Candidatus Puniceispirillum marinum IMCC1322: one gene and its partner. The protein of the gene in region 1 interacts with the protein of each later gene in a pairwise test. Links are inferred from orthologs where the notes say so. Each region holds a gene or a part of one and is shown on either strand. Other genes may lie near its edges.

Region 1 (10,688 bases):
CACAGGTGACAGCCAGATCAAGATCACCATCTTCCATGACAGCCAATGCGTTTTTTGATCCCATTTCCATTTGAACTTTGGTCAGGTTGCCAATTGCCGACGTGGCGATCTGCTTGCCAACATCAACCGAACCGGTAAAGCTGATGGCGTTAATCGCCGTGCTTTCGACAAGTGCCTGACCAATGCTACTGCCTGGTCCCATCACCAGATTGAACAGACCTTTTGGTAAGTCCTGACGTGCGATGATCTCGGCAAGGGCAACCGCCGAAGCTGGCACCAGATTAGCTGGCTTCCAGATAACGGCATTGCCGAATGCCAGTGCAGGTGCAATTTTCCAGACGGCCGTGGCTGTCGGAAAATTCCATGGGCTGATGATGGCTACAACGCCCACGGGTTCACGCCGAACATCAATTTCAATATTGGGGCGCACAGAGTCGGCTGTATCACCCATTTGCCGTAATGTTTCTGCGGCGTAATAGGTAAAGAACTGTCCGGCACGGTAAACTTCGCCTTTGCCTTCGGCTAATGGCTTTCCTTCTTCTCGGCTCAATAGAGTGCCAAGCTCAGTGCTTCGCGCCATCAGTTCATTGCCAATATTCATCAGGGCTGTTTGCCGGGCTTCAAGGCCAGTTTTCGCCCAGATTTTCTGGGCGGATTCAGCCGCTTCAAAAGCCATATCCAACTGTGCCTGACTAGCCTGGGCATATGTGCCGATAATATCGCCCAGGTCAGACGGATTACGGTTTTCGATGGCACTGTCGCCCTCAAGCCATTCGCCCGCAATGAAATTTTTCTGTAACGCCATGCCTATGCTCCACGCTTTTGCTTATGATAAATTTAATGTGCACCGCTTTGGGTGTTTTAATCTTCTTTGGTGACGGAGAAGCTTCGCCCATCAACCTGAGTGAATTCAGTTATATTATCTTTATCCACCCCTTCAATACAGGCAACGTTATAGGCAAAGCAAGGTTTGCTTCGCCGCCAGTGATGCGTATAGATGCCACAATTCTTGCAGAAATAGTGCCGCGCCACCCCGGTATTCCACTGATATAGTCCTAAACTATCTTCACCTGACACAAGGACAAATTCCTCGGGTTCCGCCTGTGCCATAAGCGCATTTTTGCGGCTACAAAGCGAGCAGTTGCATTTTACAATATCACGAAGCCCGGTATGGACTTCGAATTGAATGTTACCACAATGGCATGAACCTTTGAGAATTGTCATCAATACACCCTATTTCTGGTAAGACAGATTACATCCTGCATGGGCTAGATCTGAGGTATGAATTTATGTGAACACACTGCCTCAAGACATGTTTAATTTCAATCTGAATTCTCAATAGCAAGATATGCCGGTTATCGGAGTTTATGTTGATTGTATTTGATGCTTTCGCAGAATTGAAATTGCTGATAGAGGACATTAATCGTCGGAAAATCCGAAGTTAGAGAGATGTTTGATATGTGGCAGGATAGTTTTAATAAGCCCGTTATTGTGCTTGCGCTATTTGCCTTTGGTATGGGTGTTATTCCGATAAATGATGCTCTCATAAAGTTGATGAGCGTTTATCTTTCGCTTGGTCAGATCATGTTCGTGCGGGCGATATTTTCAATTATACTTGTTATGCTTGTCAGTCGTGGCATATCCAAAATGTTTAAGCTACCAGCACATGTGTTCTGGCTGTTTGTGGGACGCGGCATGTGCATTGTGGTGGCGATGATTAGCTTCTTTGCCGCGCTTGGTAGTTTGCCACTGGCCATAGCCATTTCGATATTCTTTGTATCGCCGCTTTTCATCACCTTGCTTTCGGTGCCAATTCTTGGAGAAACCATAGGTATTCATCGTGCTATTGCCGTTTTGATTGGGCTGGTGGGTATGATTGTCATTATTCAGCCTGGTGGTGATGAATTCCGTCCGGAAACATTGCTGGTTGTGCTGTCGGCATTAAGCTATGCACTTTGCCAGATATGGACGCGGCGGCTTAGTGGCATGGGTGATCTGGCCACGATGGTATCAGTCCAGCAAATTTGCTATCTCGTGGTTGGTGGTTTGCTACTGATAATGAATATATTCATGCAGCGTCCGGATAGTGATAATCCAACGATCGATTTTCTGTTGCGTGCGCCAGCGTCGCTGTCCCTGATGGATTATCTGTTTATTCTGATTTGTGGAGTTTCGGTTTTATTGCTGTCTGTAACGTCAGCACATGCCTATCGCGTTTTAGAAGCGTCGGTCATTGCGCCGTTCGAATATGTGGCGATCCCGTCAGGTATTTTCTGGGGCATGTTGATCTGGGATGAATGGCCGGAAACGAGCGCCTGGATCGGGATGGGGCTGATTTTGATAGGTGGCCTTTATATGGTCTATAGGGAAAAGGCGCGTGACGTTGATGTGACATTATCTGCCCCTATGCCAGCCGCAGCGGCGCCATCACAGAATTTAGATTATAAAGATGACGATTCGAACGATATTCAAAAATAGCGTTACATTTCGGCTTTGATGGCAGCTATCTGCGCTTCTAGCATTGGTATTACAGGTGCATCTTTGGGCAAGCTTTCAAGAAGCTGTTTCCATATATTGAGGGCGAGACCTTTTCGGCCATCCTGATAGGCGGCAAGACCCGTCAAAAACAACGCCCTTGGTTGCATTGGGTCACGTTCCAGAATGGCGGCCAGACGTTCTCGCACAGGCAATGTAACCTGACCTTCTGCAGCGCGCACCATGGCTTCGGCTTGAATGGCCATAAGCGGCGTAGAGTTTGGTGCTATTTCAAGTGCCATGCCAAGGGCAAATAATTCCGTTTCATAATCATTTAGCATGCTCGCCTTGTCAGCCAGATCCAGCCAGTTAGCTATGTCATCAGGGTTGGCCGCTGTTGCCTCTTGCGCCTTTTGCAACGCATCAATGCTGGCAGTACGCATTTGCTTGAGGTTGTCACGTTCCTTTGCAATATCTGCTTGCCGTGCGGCCAGCGGCTGATCAGGCAGATCAGGTCGCCCTATTATGGCGTAAATGCCGAGAACAAGCGCAATGGCACCGGCGCCCATGATGAATATCGCCGGATCAAACCGTCCGGATATCCTGGCGTCAGGGTTTTGCGCTCTCTCGGTTTTATCTGCCGAAGCAGTTACCTTTGTTTCGGGCTTGGTTTTGCGCCGTGCTGTAAAGATAATCAGCACACCTAGGCCAAGCGCAATGATAGGGGCGCCCCATAAAAGCCATGTAGATGAAGATACAGGCGGTTTGAACAAGACAAAATCACCATAACGTTCACGTATAAACGCAATGACTTCAGCATCCGTATCCCCGGCGACAAGACGTTGGCGGACAAGTTTGCGCAGATCAACCGCCAGTTCCGCGTCAGAATCATCGATTGACTGGTTCTGGCACACAAGACATCGTAATTCACGCCCGATATCACGAGCGCGCATTTCCATCGCTGGATCATCCAGCCTTTCTTCGGCAGTGATCGCCAAGGCCTGCTGTTGATATGGGCCAATCGGCATAACAAGAGCGCCCATCAAAAGCACGCCAATCAGCGCCAATTTGATAAAACGCAGTTGCGCGAGCCATTGGCGTATCATAGCCCCAGACTTTCCAGAATTGGCTCAATATCCTGTTCCAGAACCGTACGGGTAACGGGGCCTGCATGGCGAAATAATACGGTGCCGTTTGCATCAAGAATAAAGGTTTCGGGCACACCATAAACACCCCAACTGATCGCGGTCATGCCATCTTTATCAACTAAAATGGCACGAAAGGGGTTTCCGTATTCAGCCAGAAACTTATTTGTATCTTCAAGACGGTCTTTATAGGCGATGCCGACAATATCAATACGCTTTGATAAAAGCCCAAGGGCTGGTGCCTCGGCGCGGCAGGGCGCGCACCAAGACGCAAAATAATTTACCAAAACTGGCTGACCCTTAAATTGGCCAAGGTCGGTTTTGTTGCCAGCCATATCGGGCAGAATAGTTGTGGGCGCCGGTTTGTTGAGCAAGGCTGAGGGTAGTTGGTTATCCGAACGCTGTCCGTCAAGCATACCCAATAATGTCCAGCCAGCGATCAGCGCGACCAGCAAAAACCCAAATAAGGGGATGATGAAGGTTGCCCTGTTCATGATGCACTGCCATTTTTGGTTTCGAGGCGACGGCCACCAAGCATAGCCAGCCCACCACCAAGCGCCATGACAATCGCGCCGATCCATATAAATCCGATGAAGGGGTTTTGATAGATGCGCAAAGTCCAGCCAATCGTTTCGTTACCATCGCCAAGTACGGCATATAGATCACCTGAAAGACGGCTTCTTATGGCAGCTTCAGAGGTGGTTTGCTGTTCGACAGGAAAGCGACGTATTTCAGGCGTTAAAGTATCAAGTTTTGACGCGTGCTTATCATACAGATGAAGCAGGGCTGTCTGGGTGACATAATTGGCACCTTCGCGTGCCTCGACGCCTGCAAATTCAAAATAGCGGCCTTGTCCCATAACAGTATCGGGTAATTCAATCATGCTGTTGGCTGTGGCGCGGGTGATAGTCTCACTTCGATGATAGCTGTCAGATACCGCACCAAACAGGAATAAAGCGAAGCCAAAATGCGCTAGAGTGACAGCATGTGTAGCAACGGGCAAACCTGTGAAACGTCGCCAGCTATGGGCAAGCGGTACTTTGAAAAGCTGAACGCGAACAGCTATTTCGGCAATGATACCAGCGACCAGCCAGATAATGATGCCCGCCGCTGCAATAGCGGTAACGCCAGCCGGTTGCAGGGCAAAGACATAGGTGATCATTGCAATCAAAACGGCTAATGCCATGATCGTGAATATTTTCGATAGCCGACCCAATGACTGCTTGCGCCAGGCAAACAGTGGCCCTATGGCCATGCCGATTGCCATGAGTGCCAGTAGCGGATTGAATGTTGCGTTGAAATAAGGTGGCCCGACTGAAATTTTGCCACCATTGGCAAGCTCGTAAGCTAGCGGATATAATGTGCCTGTCAGAACAACAACTGTTGATGACACCAGCAACAGGTTATTCACTATCAGCATGCCCTCACGGCTGATGATGGCAAAGTCACCAGAGCTAGCTAGTCTTGGGCCGCGCCATGCAAATAACGCTAGTGGAATACCTATAGCCACCATCAAAATGGCTAGAATGAACACGCCACGCGAGGGATCGCTGGCAAAACTATGCACTGATACCAGAATGCCTGAGCGAACAATAAATGTGCCCAGCAGTGACAATGAAAAAGCCAAAATAGCTAGCAAAATAGTCCAGCTTTTTAGCGCGCCGCGCCGTTCAAGCACCAGGACTGAATGAAGCAAAGCTGTTGCAACAAGCCATGGCATTAACGAGGCGTTTTCTACCGGATCCCAGAACCACCAACCGCCCCAGCCAAGCTCGTAATAAGCCCACCAACTGCCTAGCCCGATGCCTAGCGTTAATGCGCACCATGCGGCCAGAATAAAGGGGCGCACCCATCGTGCCCATAATGTGTCAATATGCCCTTCGATCAATCCGGCGACAGCAAAGGCAAAGGCCAATGACAATCCCACATAACCAATATATAGCATTGGCGGATGCATCGCGAGGCCGGGATCCTGTAAGACAGGGTTGAGACCACGTCCGTCAAAGGGAGGGGGTGAAAGCCGCGCAAAGGGGTTTGAGGTGAACAGGCTAAAGGCGATAAAGGCGGTGGCGATCACACCTTGCACGCCCAGAATGCGGGCTTTCAATATTGCTGGCATTGATGTGAAGCCTGCGGCCAAAGCGGCGGCAAATAAGCACAGGATCAGAATCCATAATAGCAATGAACCCTCATGATTACCCCATAAGCCTGATATTTTATAGATCATTGGCTTTGACGAATGTGAATGTTCAGCGACCAACGCGATTGAAAAATCTGATGTAATAAACCCATACATAAGCGCCAGAAAAGCAGCCATTACGAAACCACAAGATATAAGTGTGATCGTCGAGGTTGCGGTAACCATTTTAGGATTATGACTGACGATCCCATAGGTAGGCACAAAGATTTGCAAAACCGACAGCGCAAACGCGATAATCAGAAATAGATGACCAGCTTCAGCAATCATTGTGCGTCACCTGTTTCCATTTCGCTACCTTGCCAGACACCCTGTTCTTTCAATTTTTCGGCAACATCGGCAGGCATGTAGTTTTCATCATGTTTAGCAAGAACATTATCGGCCATAAAAACCCCATCAATAATGCGTCCTTCGGCTACAACGCCTTGGCCTTCGCGAAACAAGCTGGGCAACGCATTACCATATGTGACAGCTATGTCATATTCCCCGTCGGTGACAACAAATTTTGAGTCTAGACCTACAATATCGAGACTGCCGTTTTTCACCATGCCGCCAAGCCGCAATTGCTGGTCACGGCCAAGATTGGTTTCAGCAATCTCTTTGGGTGTGTAGAAAAAAACGATATTATCTTGCAATGCTGTCAGCGTAAGTGTGACAACAACCCCTAGCAAAGCGGCGTATGACGCAATAATTATCAATCTTCTGCGCTTTGGTACCATCAAAAGCCCCTGGTTAATTCCATCACTAGGATATGGGCATTGGTATGCCTAAACGCCAGTTTTGGCAAGATATTCACCCGTTCAAAATAGCGGCATGATGGCGCATGAAAGTGCTTGCTGTTGAAATCCAAAGCAAGGCATTGTAACAATTCGAATGTAAATCACGCTTCATCAGCTTTTTACAATAGGCGTGCGGCATGCTCTAGCTAAAGGTCGTTTCATGCGGTTAAAGAAAGTTTTGTTTCAACTGGTATTAACTATTTCGCTCTGTTCTTTCGGGACATCAGCAATAGCTGATGATGTTGCCAATGGAGAAAAAGTGTTTAAGCGCTGCAAGGCCTGCCACTATGCCGATAAAGAAAAGAATAAGACAGGCCCGCATCTTGTCAATATCATTGGGCGTAAAGCCGGTTCGATAGAGGGGTATAAATATTCAAAGGCGATGCGTGAGTCCGGACTTATCTGGGATGAGGCCACTTTAACGGCCTATTTAAAGGCACCTAAAAAATTCCTTAAAGGCACTAAAATGGTGTTTGCAGGTCTGAAGAAGGAGTCAGACATTCAAAATGTGATCGCATATTTGAAAACCCAAAAATAAAAGCGTAAAAGAACATCTCTTGTTATTGTGAGCATTTGCTCCTGAGGTTTTTATGGACTTAATGAATCGCTATCCACGGTTAAGCGATCTGCGCCCAGTCGCATCGCGCCGTATTCCCAAATTTGTTTTTGCCTATCTGGACTCAGGAACAGGGCATGATACGACGCGCGATGAAAACCGTGCCTTTCTCGATTCTATTCAGCTCACACCTCAATTTTTGCGTGGCCGGATTGATGCTGATATCAGCACTACATTATTTGGCAAAACCTATAAGGCGCCGTTTGGTGTGGCACCAATTGGCCTTGCCTCGCTGATCTGGCCAGGTGCTGAACAGATCTTGGGCGCGGCGGCAAAGCGCAACGGCTTTCCATATGCGCTTAGCACTGTCGCCAGCGACTCGGTTGAGCGTGTGAGTGAAGTAGCTGACGATATGACATGGTTTCAACTCTATGCCCCGCGCAATCGTGAATTGATGAAAGATCTTCTGAGCCGGGCTCGTGCTTGCGGTGTTAAGAATATTGTTTTGACTGCCGATGTGCCTTCACCAAGCCGCCGTGAGCGTATGCGGATTGCTGGTGCGCCGCTGGGTAGTCGCGGTAATTCGAGTTTTAGCCCACAGGTTGTGTGGCAAAGCATGATGCGTCCCGAATGGGCAATTCGTACTTTGCTAAATGGCGGCGCGCGGTTCCGCAATATGGAACCTTATGCCAAGAATGATGGCGCCATGGGAATAACCAAATTTATTGGCGAACAGCTAAACGGGTCGCTTGATTGGGATTATCTGGCAGATATTCGCGCCGAATGGGAAGGCAAGCTTATTCTAAAAGGTATTTTGCATGGTCAGGATGCGGCACGCGCTGTGAAAATGGGTGTCGATGCGCTTGTTATTTCAAATCATGGTGGCAGACAACTTGATGCAGCACCACAGCCTCTTGCCCAACTTGCCGGCATTCGTGCCGTTGTTGGCGATGATATACCGTTGATTGTTGACAGCGGCATTCAATCAGGTCTTGACGTTGTTCGCGCGCTGGCAATGGGCGCAGATTTTGTAATGATTGGTCGTGCCTTTATGTATGCAGTAGCCGCTTTAGGTAAAAAAGGTGGTGATCATGCCGCAGATATTTTGCTTGAAGAAGTGCGTGATGTCATGGCGCAGCTTGGATTGCAAACCATTGCTGACGTCAAATCTCTAAATCTTTCCTAAGCATCGTCTATAAGAGGTCAATAAATGTCCAGCTTGGTTCCCGCTTTTCTGTCGCGCCTAATCTGCAAATTTTTTGTATTATTATTTGTTTCGGTCTTTGGCATGCAAATGGCCTATGCAGACATGCAGGTTGGAAAACTGGTGATAAGTGATATTGCCATTCGTGCCACTGCGCCAGGCATGTCGGCAACGGCGGGTTATCTAACAATTGCCAATCATGGAATGAAAGCCGACCGCCTTGTAGCTGTAAAAGCCGACTTTGCCGAAAAATCAATGATTCATGAAATGACCAATGTCGATGGCATTGCAAAAATGCGGCATGTCATGGGCGGGGTTGAAGTGCCCGCACATGGTAATGTGGCTTTAGAACCTGGCGGTCTGCATTTGATGTTCATGGGGCTAAAAGATACGTTAGCTGTTGGACAGACATTGTCAGTCACGCTTGTTTTTGAAAAGGCAGGTACGCAAAAACAGGATGCCATGGTCAAGAAGCCTGCCGATATTGGTGGTATGTCAACTGACTCAAAAACCAAGAAAAAGCATTCGCATTAATTATGTAAGGCTAGAAAATCCCAGCATCCATGCCTGCAGCCATACCCAGTGATAATTCGGCAACGTCATCGATGAAAGCCGGATTCCAAGTGCCATGAAGAACCAATGGCGGTGCCATCATTCGCCATCTCAAACCTGTGAGAATACTGTTTAACGCATGTGTGGTTGCGGTGCCATCAAGGCCAGCGCGAATGTAAACCCCGACAGATTTGCCAGCGCATATATCAATCCAGTTATTATAGCATCGATCAAACATATCTTTGGTTGCACCCGCCATGTAACCGATATTTTCGGTGGTGCCAATAATAACGCCGTCGGCTTTTATTACGTCTTTGGCTTGGACATCAAAGGGGGATAAAAGCCTAACCATAAGATCATCTGGCGCGTAGTTATTTGCGGCATCAAAAGCGGCGCGCGATAGCGCTGCCGTATTATCTGACGGTGCATGGGCGACGATCAAAAGCTCTTTTTTCATATTGATATCATACCCATGAAAAAGCTATGTGAATAGAGGTGCTATTTTGCGCTGGCACATCGCCCCACCCAGTGACTATCATGTGACCCTCACCGGATGAAAGGAAGTCTATCCATGGCTCTAAAAGCTGAAAAATTAAATAAGGACGCTGTTGAAAAGGCATTAGATGCGCTTGATGTCTGGCGTATAAGTGATGATCACATAGGTCTTGAAAAAACGTTTAAATTTACCGATTTCAATGCGGCTTTTGGGTTTATGACACGGGTTGCTTTGGCGGCTGATAAAATGGACCATCACCCTGAATGGTCAAATGTCTATAATAAGGTACAGATGAGATGGACAACGCATTCCGAAGGTGGCATCAGCAATCTTGATGTTATTCTGGCTGAAAAATGTGATATATTTGCCAAAAGTGCATCATTGAAATAATTCGGGCAAGCACCAGTCCATTAGTAACAATCAAAAAATCTGCAACTCACATATTTGATAGGTTCACCATGTCCAATAAAATCATCAAGCCCGAAATCCGTAAAATCGTCACCTATGAAGACACCACCTTCATTGAAGGGTTTAAGGCGGTTGCTGAGCCATGGCATATGTTTGCGGCGGCAGCCGTATTTACAAATCCATGGGCAGGACAATTTGTTGATGATTTGCGCCCCGGTATTCAGGCAATAGCCCCCGTGATTGGAGAGATGCTTAGTGCGCGTGTTGTTGACATGGCAGGTGGTGGCGACAAAATCGAAGCCTACGGCAAGGCAGCAATTGTGGGCATGAATGGTGAGATTGAACATGCGTCTGGCGTGACCCATACCCTACGCTTTGGCAATTTCTACCGTGAAGCGGTAGGGGCAAAATCTTATCTAAGCTTTACCAATCTTCGCGGCCCAGCCAATACCGCCATTACCATTCCGATGATGGATAAAATCGATGCGGGACGGCGGTCACATTATCTGACTTTGCAATTTGCAATTGGCGACGCGCCAGGACCTGATGAGATTCTGGTAGCACTTGGCGGCGCAACGACCGGACGTCCGCATCATCGTATTGGTGATCGTTATCAGGACCTTGCCGAAATGGGCAATGATGTGGATAACCCCGCCGGCGTTTAGTATGTTCACAAGATTGTGATTTGATATTACGGGCTTTTGCGCCACAGTCATCAAATATCCAATACTATGATTATATGTGAGTCCAGACTAGAGGTTAGTAGCGGATCATAACTTCTGGAGCGTGTCATGGGCACAGTGGCACAAACATCATTGGTGATGATTTTTGGCTTGTTCTTGGCCATTTCATTTGGATTCGGTCTGGATCTTGTTT
Region 2 (10,609 bases), 370 kb from region 1 along the record:
CCTTGTTTCGTGATCTTCTTGGTGACGGTGCCTTTGCTCATTTCGGCTGATCTAATAACCCAATCGGGAAGCACCGAAACCCCCTTATTGGCATCCACCAGCAACAAAATGATTGCGGTTAGCTCGACCTGTCTTATTGCTTTTGGTTCAACCTTTGCAGGAATCAAAAGCTGACTGAAAATATCAAGTTTGTTGCGTTCTACCGGATAGCTGATAAGCACCTGATCGGCAAAATCACTTGCTTCGATGTATCGTTTTTTGGCAAGCGGATTGCTTTTTGCGGCGATGAAGGTAGGGGCGTATGAAAAAAGATCAAGAAATTCGATATTATTGATGGTCTCGGGATCCGATGAAATGACAACGTCTATCTCACCTTCATGTAATGCGGGTAGGGCGCGAAATGCAAAGCCGGGGCGAATATCTACATCTATGTCGGGGAAATCCTCGCGGAATATATTTATCACCGGAAACAGCCATTCAAAACAGGCATGACATTCAATCGCGATATGAAGCCGACCAGACTTTCCGTCTTGCATATCTGTAAATTTAGCTTTCAGAGCTTCAATCTCGGGCAGTATCTTTTCGGCGGCATGAAGAAAGCGCATACCTTCTGGCGATAGCCGCATTGGTTTTACGTTCTTGATAAACAGATCAACACCAACCTGATCCTGTATCGCTTTTATCTGATGCGATAATGCCGATTGTGTCACATGCAACTGCGTTGCCGCCGCCTGAAGCGATCCGGTATTGTGAATGGCCATTATGCTTCGCAAGTGACGTAATTCAATATTCATGATTATTCCTCATAATTAATATGATTATTATGAGATTGTGTCATTTTTTTGACTATGTGACAATCGCGTCTGTTGAAACTGATTTATCAATTGGACAAGCACATGGTGGATAACAAAAAACCTAAAATATCATTTGAATTTTTCCCGCCAAAATCGCTGAGCGCAAGTTTTGCCATATGGGAAACCCTGCATATGCTACTTCCGTTGCATCCTGAATTTGTGTCGGTCACATATGGGGCTAATGGCAGTACGCGCGATTTGACAAGGGATATGACAAAAACGATTGCGCAGACATGGCATGTGGATGTGGCGGCACATTTAACATGCGTTGATGCCACGCGTCATGCGGTGATGAATGTTGCAAAAGGCTATCTTGACGTGGGGGTAAAACAGATCGTGGCACTTCGTGGCGATGCCCCCGGGGGTGCCAGTCGATTTACCCCCACGCCTGATGGCTTTGCAGACGCGGTTGAGCTTGTTGCCGCACTGGCAAAACGTAATTTTGACAAGATATGGGTTGGCGCTTATCCGGAACCGCATCCTGATGCCGCTTATGATGGGGCTGATATTGATTGGCTGAAACGCAAGATTGATGCAGGGGCAACAGGGGCTATTACGCAGTTCTTTTTTGACTCTGACATGTTTTTGCGATTTCGTGACCGCGCTGTTAAGGCGGGCATTGATACACCGATTGTGCCAGGTATTCTTCCCATCGAAAACTGGGAAAAGACCAAACTATTTGCTGCCCGATGTGGTGCCAGCATTCCAGATAGTCTGGCGCATGAATTTGATATGGCAAAGCGAAACAACGTAGAGGATATATTATCGGTTGTCGTGGCAACTGATATTTGTGTCGATTTAATGGATGAAGGTGTCGATCAGTTTCATTTCTACACTTTGAACAAGCCATTTATAACACGCGATGTCTGTTTGGCACTTGGTATTCAACCTTTGAAAGACAATTTGATTCATGCAAACTTCAGGTCAGACAATATTACCAGTGATGCGCGTAAATCAGCCTAATAAACGAATCTAGATGTTCTGATGAATGCGACAATCTGATGACGGAAGAATTGTTGCTTGATTTGATACAGCTGATTGTCTTCGGCTTTCTTTTGTGTGTCCTAATATCATTTACTGTCGAAAAAAAACAAAAGCTAGAAACACTCCAACGCTACAAAAATTTAACACTAGAATTGGTAAGCCATATTTAGAAAGTTAGGCACATGACCAAAACACTTATTTCATCCGATAAACAGGAAATTACCATTGGTTTTGAGGCGCCCTTTTGCGTCATTGGCGAGCGGATCAATCCAACAGGTCGTAAATTACTAGCAGCCGAAATGGCGGCTGGTGACTATTCGCGGGTTATTGCAGATGCCGTGGCACAGGTTGAAGCTGGCGCAACGATGCTTGATGTGAATGCGGGTATCCCTATGGCTGACGAACCGGCCATTCTGGCTGAGTCAATCAAGCTGGTTCAGGATGTTGTCGATGTGCCGCTGGCGATTGATAGTTCGATTGTTGCCGCGCTTGAAGCTGGCCTATCTGTTTATAAAGGTAAGCCGTTGGTAAATTCGGTAACAGGCGAAGAAGAGCGTCTTGAAGTTGTTTTACCGCTAGTCAAGAAATATGGTGCGGCTGTTGTTGCAATTTCGAATGACGAAACCGGCATTTCCGAAGATCCGAATGTTCGTTATGAGGTTGCCAAAATGATTGTAGAGCGCGCCGAGGATTACGGTATCCCGCGCGAAGATGTCATTGTTGATCCGCTGATCATGCCGGTTGGCGCCATCAATATGGCGGGGCGTTCGGCACTAGACCTGATTATTCGGTTGCGTAATGAGCTTAAGGTGAACACAACCTGCGGGGCTTCCAACATTTCCTTTGGTTTGCCAAACCGGCATGGCATGAATGCTGCCTTTTTATCGATGGCAGCAGGTGCAGGCATGACATCGGCGATCATGAATCCGCTTCATTCTGAAGAAATGACGGGTATAATGGGTGCAAATGTTATGAATGGTAATGACCCTGAATGTCGTAATTGGATCAAGCGTTTTCGTGAACCGGTTGCCGCAGGATCTGGTGGTCGCGAACGTCGTCAGACACGTCGTAGCCGGAGTGCCTAAGGGTATGCCCAATTATGTTAGGCAAGCTATATGAGCACAGATCCAACCGTCGCCGATGTCCCCGATGCAAACCTGAACGGCAAAACTGATATCAAAGTTGTTTTCACGCCATCAGGCCGTCAGGCTAAAGTCGCGCAGGGAACAACTGTGCTGCAGGCCGCGCGCGAACTTGGTGTTGATATAGACTCTGTTTGTGGTGGCCGGGCGATGTGTGGACGGTGCCAGATTAATGTTGGTACTGGTGAATTTGCGAAACATGGTATCGTCTCAGGGGCTGGAAGTCTTGGTGCGGTAACGGCGGTTGAAACCCGTTATGCGGATAAACGCGGTCTGGCTGATGGTCGGCGGCTATCATGTCAGTCTGTCCTGCTTGCCGATGCGGTGATCGATGTGCCACCTGAAAGCCAGGTGCATAACCAGCTTGTTCGCAAGGCGGCGGATGAACGTCAGATCGAAATGGATCCAGTTGTGCGGCTATGCCTTGTCGAGGTGCGCGAACCCGATATGCATGAACCATCTGGTGATTTTCGTCGTCTGGCCGAAGCTTTGGCAAAGCAATGGCCAGATCGTGTATCAGGTGAAATCACCTGTGATTTACATATCCTTCAGCAGTTACAGCCTGTTCTGCGCGAGGGCAAATGGCATGTGACCGTTGCCTTGCGTGATGGCTGTCACATAACAGGCATCTGGCCGGGGCTGAAAGAAAATGTCGTTGGCGTCGCTATCGATGTGGGCTCGACAACCATGTCGGCGCATCTTTGCGATATGGCAACGGGCGCGGTACTTGCCTCAACGGGCGCGATGAATCCGCAAATTCGGTTTGGCGAAGATCTTATGAGTCGGGTGTCTTATGGCATTATGAATCCTGATGGGCCTGCTGAAATGACCAAGGCTGTCATCGCAGGCTTGCAGCAGCTGATTGATGGTGCCGCCGAACAGGCTGGCATGTCGAGTGATGACGTGATCGAAATTGTTCTGGTCGGTAATCCGGTTATGCACCACCTGCTTTTGGGCATTGATCCGCTAGAGCTTGGCGGTGCCCCCTTTGCACTGGCTGTTGATAGCGCCCTCAGTCTGAAAGCCAGCGACCTTGGCCTTGCTTTGAACCAGGGCGCACGCGCCTATATCCTGCCATGTATTGCTGGGCATGTTGGGGCTGATGCCGCCGGTGTCGTGCTTGCCGAAGCGCCGCAGAAAACCGATAAAATGACATTGCTTATTGATGTGGGCACCAATGCCGAGATTGTCGTTGGTAATCGTGACCGGCTTCTGGCCGCATCCTCGCCAACAGGGCCTGCCTTTGAAGGGGCGCAGATTTCATCTGGCCAGCGTGCGGCTCCCGGGGCGATCGAGCGGGTGCGTATTGATCCGGTAACGCTGGAGCCGCGCTTTTGCGTTATCGGCGTTGACCAATGGTCGGATGAAGATGGCTTTGACGAAGCGGTAAAATCCACTGGCATTACCGGCATATGCGGATCGGGAATCATTGAAATTCTGGGTGAAATGTATTTATCCGGCATCATCACGATGGATGGTGTGATTGATGGTGGCAAAGCTTTGATCAGCCCGCGCATTGAGGCTGATGACCGTACATTCCGCTATCGTGTCAGCGACAATGTAACCGTCACCCAGAATGATGTACGCGCGATCCAGCTGGCCAAAGCCGCGCTATATGCTGGTTTCCGTTTATTGATGGATAAGATCAATATCAACCATATCGACAAGGTTGTGCTGGCGGGGGCCTTTGGTACGCATATTGACCCTAAATATGCCATGGTGCTTGGTATGATCCCCGATTGCGAGCTTGAAAATGTGAGGGCGGCAGGTAATTCGGCAGGTGCAGGTGCGCGCATGGCCTTGCTGAATAAAGGTGCTCGCGCTGAAATTGAACAGACCGTGCGCAATATCGAAAAAATCGAAACCGCGATTGAGCCCTCATTTCAGGATCATTTCGTCAAGGCGATGGCGATCCCGCACAAAAGCGATCCCTATGCCAAACTGTCGGCAATGGTTCCATTGCCTGAACGCATTCTGACAGCACAAGATGCCCCTGCGCTTGAAGGCGGCCGTCGGCGGGGTGGCCGTCGGCGTTCCAGCTAGATTGCTGTAAGCAATATCTTATGTGATCTTGTCATTATCGTTGTTATCACTGGCATCTTCTTGCATCATTGCGCGCAGTTTTTTAGCAAGCGTTCTTGCCCTTGCCCAGCTTGCCACAAACATCCACATAAGTGCCAGCGCGGCAATCGCATAGCTGGCCCAGATAAACCCGCCAAATTGTACCATTTCGAATAGGCTGTTCATGATATGCCACCATTATTGCCAAGGCGCTTTAAGGCAAGCGTGGCGATACGCCGTGCGGTGATCAGCGCCCGCATCCGCATAATAACGACCAGAGCAAAATAGCCATGACAGGCAATCAGCATCAGAATAAGCGGCGTCAGCATTGACGGATCAATGGCGGGGCCACCACTGCGCAGGATGCTGGCAGGTTGATGCAATGTATGCCACCAATCAACCGAAAATTTAACAATCGGCACATTGATCAACCCAACCAGCGCCAGCAAGGCGGCGGGGCGACTACCGCGCTCAGGGCGGTCAAAGCCATTCGCCAATGCGATCACGCCCAGATAGAAGAAAAACAGAATCAGCATCGAGGTCAATCGTGCATCCCAGACCCACCATGCGCCCCACATGGGCTTACCCCATAAGGCACCGGTAACCAGTGTCAGAAAGGCAAACATCGCCCCAACAGGCGCTATCGCACGCGCCGCAATATCTGCCAGTGGATGCCGCCAGACGATATAGAACAGGCCGCATAATCCCAGCCCAACATAGCCAAACAAAGCCAGCCATGCAGCGGGCACATGGATATAGATGATCCGCACGGTTTCGCCTTGCTGGTAATCGGGCGGCGAGGCAAATAATCCCAGATACAGCCCATAGGCCATCGTCACCGCTGTTATCAATAACAGCGGGCGAAACAGCCAGTCGGCGATGCGCATAAAACGCGTCGGATTTGCCAGAAAATCAAACATGCCCGTGTGATATAGCCCTTTTTGTTGAAATCGCAATGTCTAGCCTCATGATCCGCTACCCCCGTCGCTTTCGATCAGCGCCATCGCCGCCACCGGCGGTGCCAGTGCCAGCAACAGCAACGCCAGTGCCGCCAATAACATCAGATGCGGGGTTACGATTATATAGGTACCGGGCATGGTCATATCAGGTTGTGATGCCATCACCCCGAAAATCAGAACGGGTACGGCCAGAGGCAGAACCAGCAAGGCCATCAACCCGCCGCCGCGCCGTGCGCCTTGCGCCAATGCCGCGCCTATGATCCCCAGCAAGGTCAGGCAACAGCTTCCCACAGCCAGTGCCACCAGTAACGCGCCCAGTTGATGCAGTGGCATGGCAAGCATGATCGCCATCAAAGGTGTTGTCAGCAATAAAGGCACGCCGGTTTTTACCCAATGCGCTACCGCCTTGGCCAGCGCATAAAGCCCTAATTGGTAAAACCCGCCAGTTGGAGGGTCGCCAGGTGTTTCATTGATGACTGGCATGCTGATCTGATCAAGCCAGCCCTCACGCACATCATCGGCAAACAGCCCGTCAAATCCGGCCAGAATCGACAACAGTGCCGCGATCCAGATGATCGGTACGGCCAGTGGCTCTAGCGTTGCCGCCGACGGGCCAAAAGCCAGCGGAAACAAGGCGATAATGATAACAAAGAAAATCAGCATGACAGCGACATCCTGTCGGCTACGCCAGGCGATGGTAAGGTCACGTTTTATCTGCGCGTAAACACTATGCATCTTTATGCGCCTTGTGTCCTAGCGTCCATATCTGCCGTGTCTTGCCAAGCGTTGCACCCAGATCAAGATGCGTTGCTGCCAGCACCATGCCGCCATTGTCTATATGCGCGCAAATGATGCGATCCAGCGCTGTGCGTGCATCATCATCAAGCCCTACATTCGGCTCATCCAGAAGCCATAAGGCCGTTTTCGGGCCCAGCCTCAACCGCGCCAGTGCCAGCCGTCGCCTTTGTCCGCGTGACAACAGCCGCACCATGCTGTCGGCAAATCCCAGACAGCCAAGCGCCGCAAGAGCTGCCTCGATCCGCTGTGCATCACCATAGCCAGTCATCGCCGCCCAGCTATGCAGATTTTCACGCCCGCTCATCTGGCTGGATAGGCCATCCTGATGCCCCACATAAAGCCGCGCCTCTTCGCCGTTAACTAGCCTGCCCGAACCTGCTGTGCATGTGATTGCACCGCTTGCCAGAGGAAGCCGTCCAGCAATCGCGCGTAGCAAGGTTGTTTTACCCGCGCCATTGGCGCCATGCACAAGGCCAAGCTGGCCACAATCAAGATGGTTGCTGAATTCATGAATGACCGGCCTGATGCCACGCAGAACCGTCACCGCGTCAAGCCAAAGCCCCGGTTGTACGTTCCCCGGTTGCCCGTTCATAGATGCCGCATCACTAGCCATGCCGCATGTTTACCTGTCAAACCAGCCTTTGGTCTAGAGGTTTTCCAAAATTCCATCTGGAAAAATTAAGTGAAACGCGCTATAAGATGGGTGACCGCGTTGAGGCGCTCCTCATGCTGGCCAGCTCTGTTATTTGTGAAGTTCAACCGTAAAGGGGAAACCGCCATGTCAAAGACATTGCGTGACGCGTGCCGTGCTAATCTGACTGTCGGCAGCAAAACATACCGCTATTACTCGCTTGCCAGCCTTGCCGAGACTTATCCGTCATTGGCACGTCTGCCATTTTCACTCAAGGTTTTGCTGGAAAACCTGCTTCGTAATCAGGACGAAAGTTCGGTCACGGCCGCCGATATCGGCGCGCTGGCAAACTGGGCTGAAAGCGGCGAGGGCGGCGAGATTGCCTTTCGTCCATCGCGCGTTCTGATGCAGGATTTTACCGGCGTTCCGGCAGTTGTCGATCTGGCAGCCATGCGCGATGCGATGGGAACGATTGGCGGTAATCCTGAAAAAATCAATCCGCTATCACCTGTTGATCTGGTGATTGATCATTCGGTCATGGTTGATCATGCAGGCGGGGCTGACGCGGCGGCCAAAAACACCGCGCTAGAATTCACCCGTAACAAGGAACGCTATGAATTTTTGCGCTGGGGCGCGGGTGCTTTTGATAATTTCCGCGTTGTGCCGCCGGGAACAGGTATCTGTCATCAGGTCAATCTTGAATATCTGGCGCAGACAATCTGGACACGCGATGAAGATGGCGAAACGGTTGCCTATCCGGATTCGGTTGTTGGCACTGACAGCCACACGACCATGGTCAATGGTCTGGCCGTATTGGGCTGGGGTGTTGGTGGTATCGAAGCCGAGGCCGCCATGCTTGGCCAGCCTATTTCGATGCTGGTGCCTGATGTGATCGGCTTCCGTCTTGATGGCAAACTCCCCGAAGGCGCGACAGCGACGGATCTGGTGCTGATGATTGTCGAAGCCCTGCGCAAGCGCGGCGTTGTTGGCAAATTTGTCGAATTCTTTGGCCCTGGTCTGGATCAGCTATCTTTGGCGGATCGTGCGACAATTGCCAATATGGCACCTGAATATGGTGCGACTTGTGGCTTTTTCCCAATCGATGATGAGGCTCTGAACTATCTGCGTCTGACAGGTCGTGATGATGACCGTGTAGCGCTTGTCGAGGCTTACGCCAAAGCGCAGGGCATGTGGCGTGCCAGCGATGCAGCTGATCCGCATTTCACCGACATATTGTCGCTTGATCTTGCCACGGTTGTGCCATCAATGGCAGGCCCAAAACGGCCGCAGGATCGTGTGGCTTTGCCGGATGTGGCGGCCTCTTTTGCGGCTACGCTTGCCGAATCCACAGGGCGGACAGCGCCTAAATCAGTTGCCATTGACGGTACAGATTACAGCCTCAGCGATGGTGATGTCGTCATTGCGGCGATCACGTCTTGCACCAATACCTCGAACCCGTCGGTTCTGGTTGCCGCCGGCCTGGTGGCCAAGGCGGCACATGAACGCGGGTTGACAGTTCAGCCGTGGGTTAAGACCTCACTGGCACCTGGCAGTCAGGTGGTGTCGGCCTATCTTGATAAGGCGGGTCTGACCTCGCATCTTGATGCGCTTGGCTTTCACACGGTCGGCTATGGATGCACAACCTGCATCGGTAATTCGGGCCCCATTGCCGCGCCGCTTGCCAAAGCGGTTGAAGAGGGTGGCCTGACGGTTACGTCGGTATTGTCGGGCAACCGGAATTTTGAAGGCCGGATCAGCCCGCATGTTGCGGCAAACTATCTGGCCTCGCCGCCTTTGGTTGTTGCCTATGCGCTTGCCGGATCGGTCAGCAAGGTGATGAATGATGATCCATTAGGTCAGGACAAAGATGGCAATGATGTCTATCTGCGCGATCTATGGCCATCAAATGACGATATCCGTACGGTTGTTGATCAGGTCATTTCGGCTGAAATGTTCCGTGAACGCTATGCAGACGTGTTCAAGGGTACCGCCGAATGGCAGGCGATCAAGACCTCGGCTGGCCTCACCTTTGACTGGGATGATAGTTCGACCTATGTGCAGAATCCGCCTTATTTTGAAGGCATGAGCCGCGATGTACCAGCTGGTGCCAGCGATATTGAAAATGGCCGTATATTGGCCTTGCTGGGCGACTCGATCACCACCGATCATATTTCGCCGGCAGGTTCGATTGCCCGTGATACGCCAGCGGCAGACTTCCTGACCGAGCATCAGGTGCGTCCGGTTGATTTCAATTCCTTTGGCTCGCGTCGGGGCAATCACAAGGTCATGATGCGGGGCACTTTTCCCAATATCCGGCTGAAAAACATGGCGGCAACAGGCACTACCGGCGGTTTTGCCCAGCATGTGCCGTCGGGTGATGTGGCACCGCTTTATGATGTGGCAATGCGTTACGCTGATGAAGGCACGGCGCTGATTGTCATTGGCGGCAAGGAATATGGTACGGGCTCTAGCCGTGATTGGGCGGCCAAAGGCACGCGCCTATTGGGCGTAAAGGCCGTGATTGCCGAAAGCTTTGAGCGTATTCACCGTTCCAACCTGATTGGCATGGGTGTTCTGCCGTTGCAGTTCCCTGAAGGCGTCGGCCGCGAAAGCCTTGGTCTTGATGGAACTGAAAGTGTGTCTTTGACTGGCCTTGCTGGCGGCATTTCGGCAGGCATGGAAGTGCAGGCGAGCTTTACAAGTGCTGATGGCAAAAGTCAGTCTGTAACGCTTCTGGCACGAATCGATACCGATGGCGAAGCCACCTATTTCAAAAATGGTGGTATTTTGCATTACGTTCTTCGTCAACTGGCCGCGGCCTAAACCAGCATCATAACCAAAAGTCTTACATTTGAGACAAGCTATCAAACCCCGCTGGCATTTCCGGCGGGGTTTTGTTCAGGGCTATAACCGATTTCACATGTACAAATGCTTAAACCCCTGTAGGCTTTGCCTGTTTGAATATGTCTAATCTGTTCCTAACTTAGTTTCTGTCGATATTTCCATGGCGCGTCGTTCAGCCGAAAATGTAACTTTGGTTCTTGGGCCAACCAATACGGGCAAGACGCATCTCGCGCTTGAACGGATGACAGGTTACGCCAGTGGTATCATTGGCTTTCCTCTGCGGCTTTTGGCGCGTGAAAATTATGACCGCTTGGTGGCGCGGCTTGGTGCGGCCAA

Evidence for each region.
Region 2: the proteins of ccmE (region 1) and SAR116_RS05505 interact in binary tests that used the Escherichia coli proteins (3 or more experiments, as listed by UniProt). The link is inferred for Candidatus Puniceispirillum marinum IMCC1322 from one-to-one orthologs.

What each region holds. Positions count from the first base shown.
Region 1 is NC_014010.1:781,605-792,292, reverse strand. The notes cover bases 4,811-7,664. They hold ccmE (cytochrome c maturation protein CcmE), read right to left. Parts: upstream 6,537-7,664; coding sequence 6,084-6,536; downstream 4,811-6,083. Other genes in these bases: SAR116_RS03805 (alpha-hydroxy acid oxidase), read left to right, coding at 7,187-7,664; SAR116_RS03810 (c-type cytochrome), read left to right, coding at 6,757-7,134; SAR116_RS03820 (heme lyase CcmF/NrfE family subunit), read right to left, coding at 4,811-6,087. In the rest of the region: SAR116_RS03845 (aldehyde dehydrogenase family protein), read right to left, coding at 1-805; SAR116_RS03840 (GFA family protein), read right to left, coding at 862-1,224; SAR116_RS03835 (DMT family transporter), read left to right, coding at 1,450-2,478; SAR116_RS13910 (cytochrome c-type biogenesis protein CcmH), read right to left, coding at 2,481-3,581; SAR116_RS03825 (DsbE family thiol:disulfide interchange protein), read right to left, coding at 3,578-4,114; more of SAR116_RS03820, read right to left, coding at 4,111-4,810; more of SAR116_RS03805, read left to right, coding at 7,665-8,338; SAR116_RS03800 (copper chaperone PCu(A)C), read left to right, coding at 8,363-8,890; SAR116_RS03795 (flavodoxin family protein), read right to left, coding at 8,901-9,365; SAR116_RS03790 (4a-hydroxytetrahydrobiopterin dehydratase), read left to right, coding at 9,480-9,794; SAR116_RS03785 (amino acid synthesis family protein), read left to right, coding at 9,878-10,477; SAR116_RS03780 (MFS transporter), read left to right, coding at 10,604-10,688. UniProt on the Escherichia coli protein: Heme chaperone required for the biogenesis of c-type cytochromes. Transiently binds heme delivered by CcmC and transfers the heme to apo-cytochromes in a process facilitated by CcmF and CcmH.
Region 2 is NC_014010.1:1,149,265-1,159,873, reverse strand. The notes cover bases 4,093-6,867. They hold SAR116_RS05505 (heme ABC transporter permease), read right to left. Parts: upstream 5,962-6,867; coding sequence 5,224-5,961; downstream 4,093-5,223. Other genes in these bases: ccmA (heme ABC exporter ATP-binding protein CcmA), read right to left, coding at 6,728-6,867; ccmB (heme exporter protein CcmB), read right to left, coding at 6,007-6,735; ccmD (heme exporter protein CcmD), read right to left, coding at 5,042-5,227; SAR116_RS05515 (ASKHA domain-containing protein), read left to right, coding at 4,093-5,023. Outside these bases: SAR116_RS05530 (LysR family transcriptional regulator), read right to left, coding at 1-794; SAR116_RS05525 (methylenetetrahydrofolate reductase), read left to right, coding at 897-1,817; SAR116_RS05520 (methyltetrahydrofolate cobalamin methyltransferase), read left to right, coding at 2,021-2,923; more of SAR116_RS05515, read left to right, coding at 2,954-4,092; more of ccmA, read right to left, coding at 6,868-7,411; aconitate hydratase AcnA, read left to right, coding at 7,577-10,252; SAR116_RS05485 (helicase-related protein), read left to right, coding at 10,434-10,609. UniProt on the Escherichia coli protein: Required for the export of heme to the periplasm for the biogenesis of c-type cytochromes.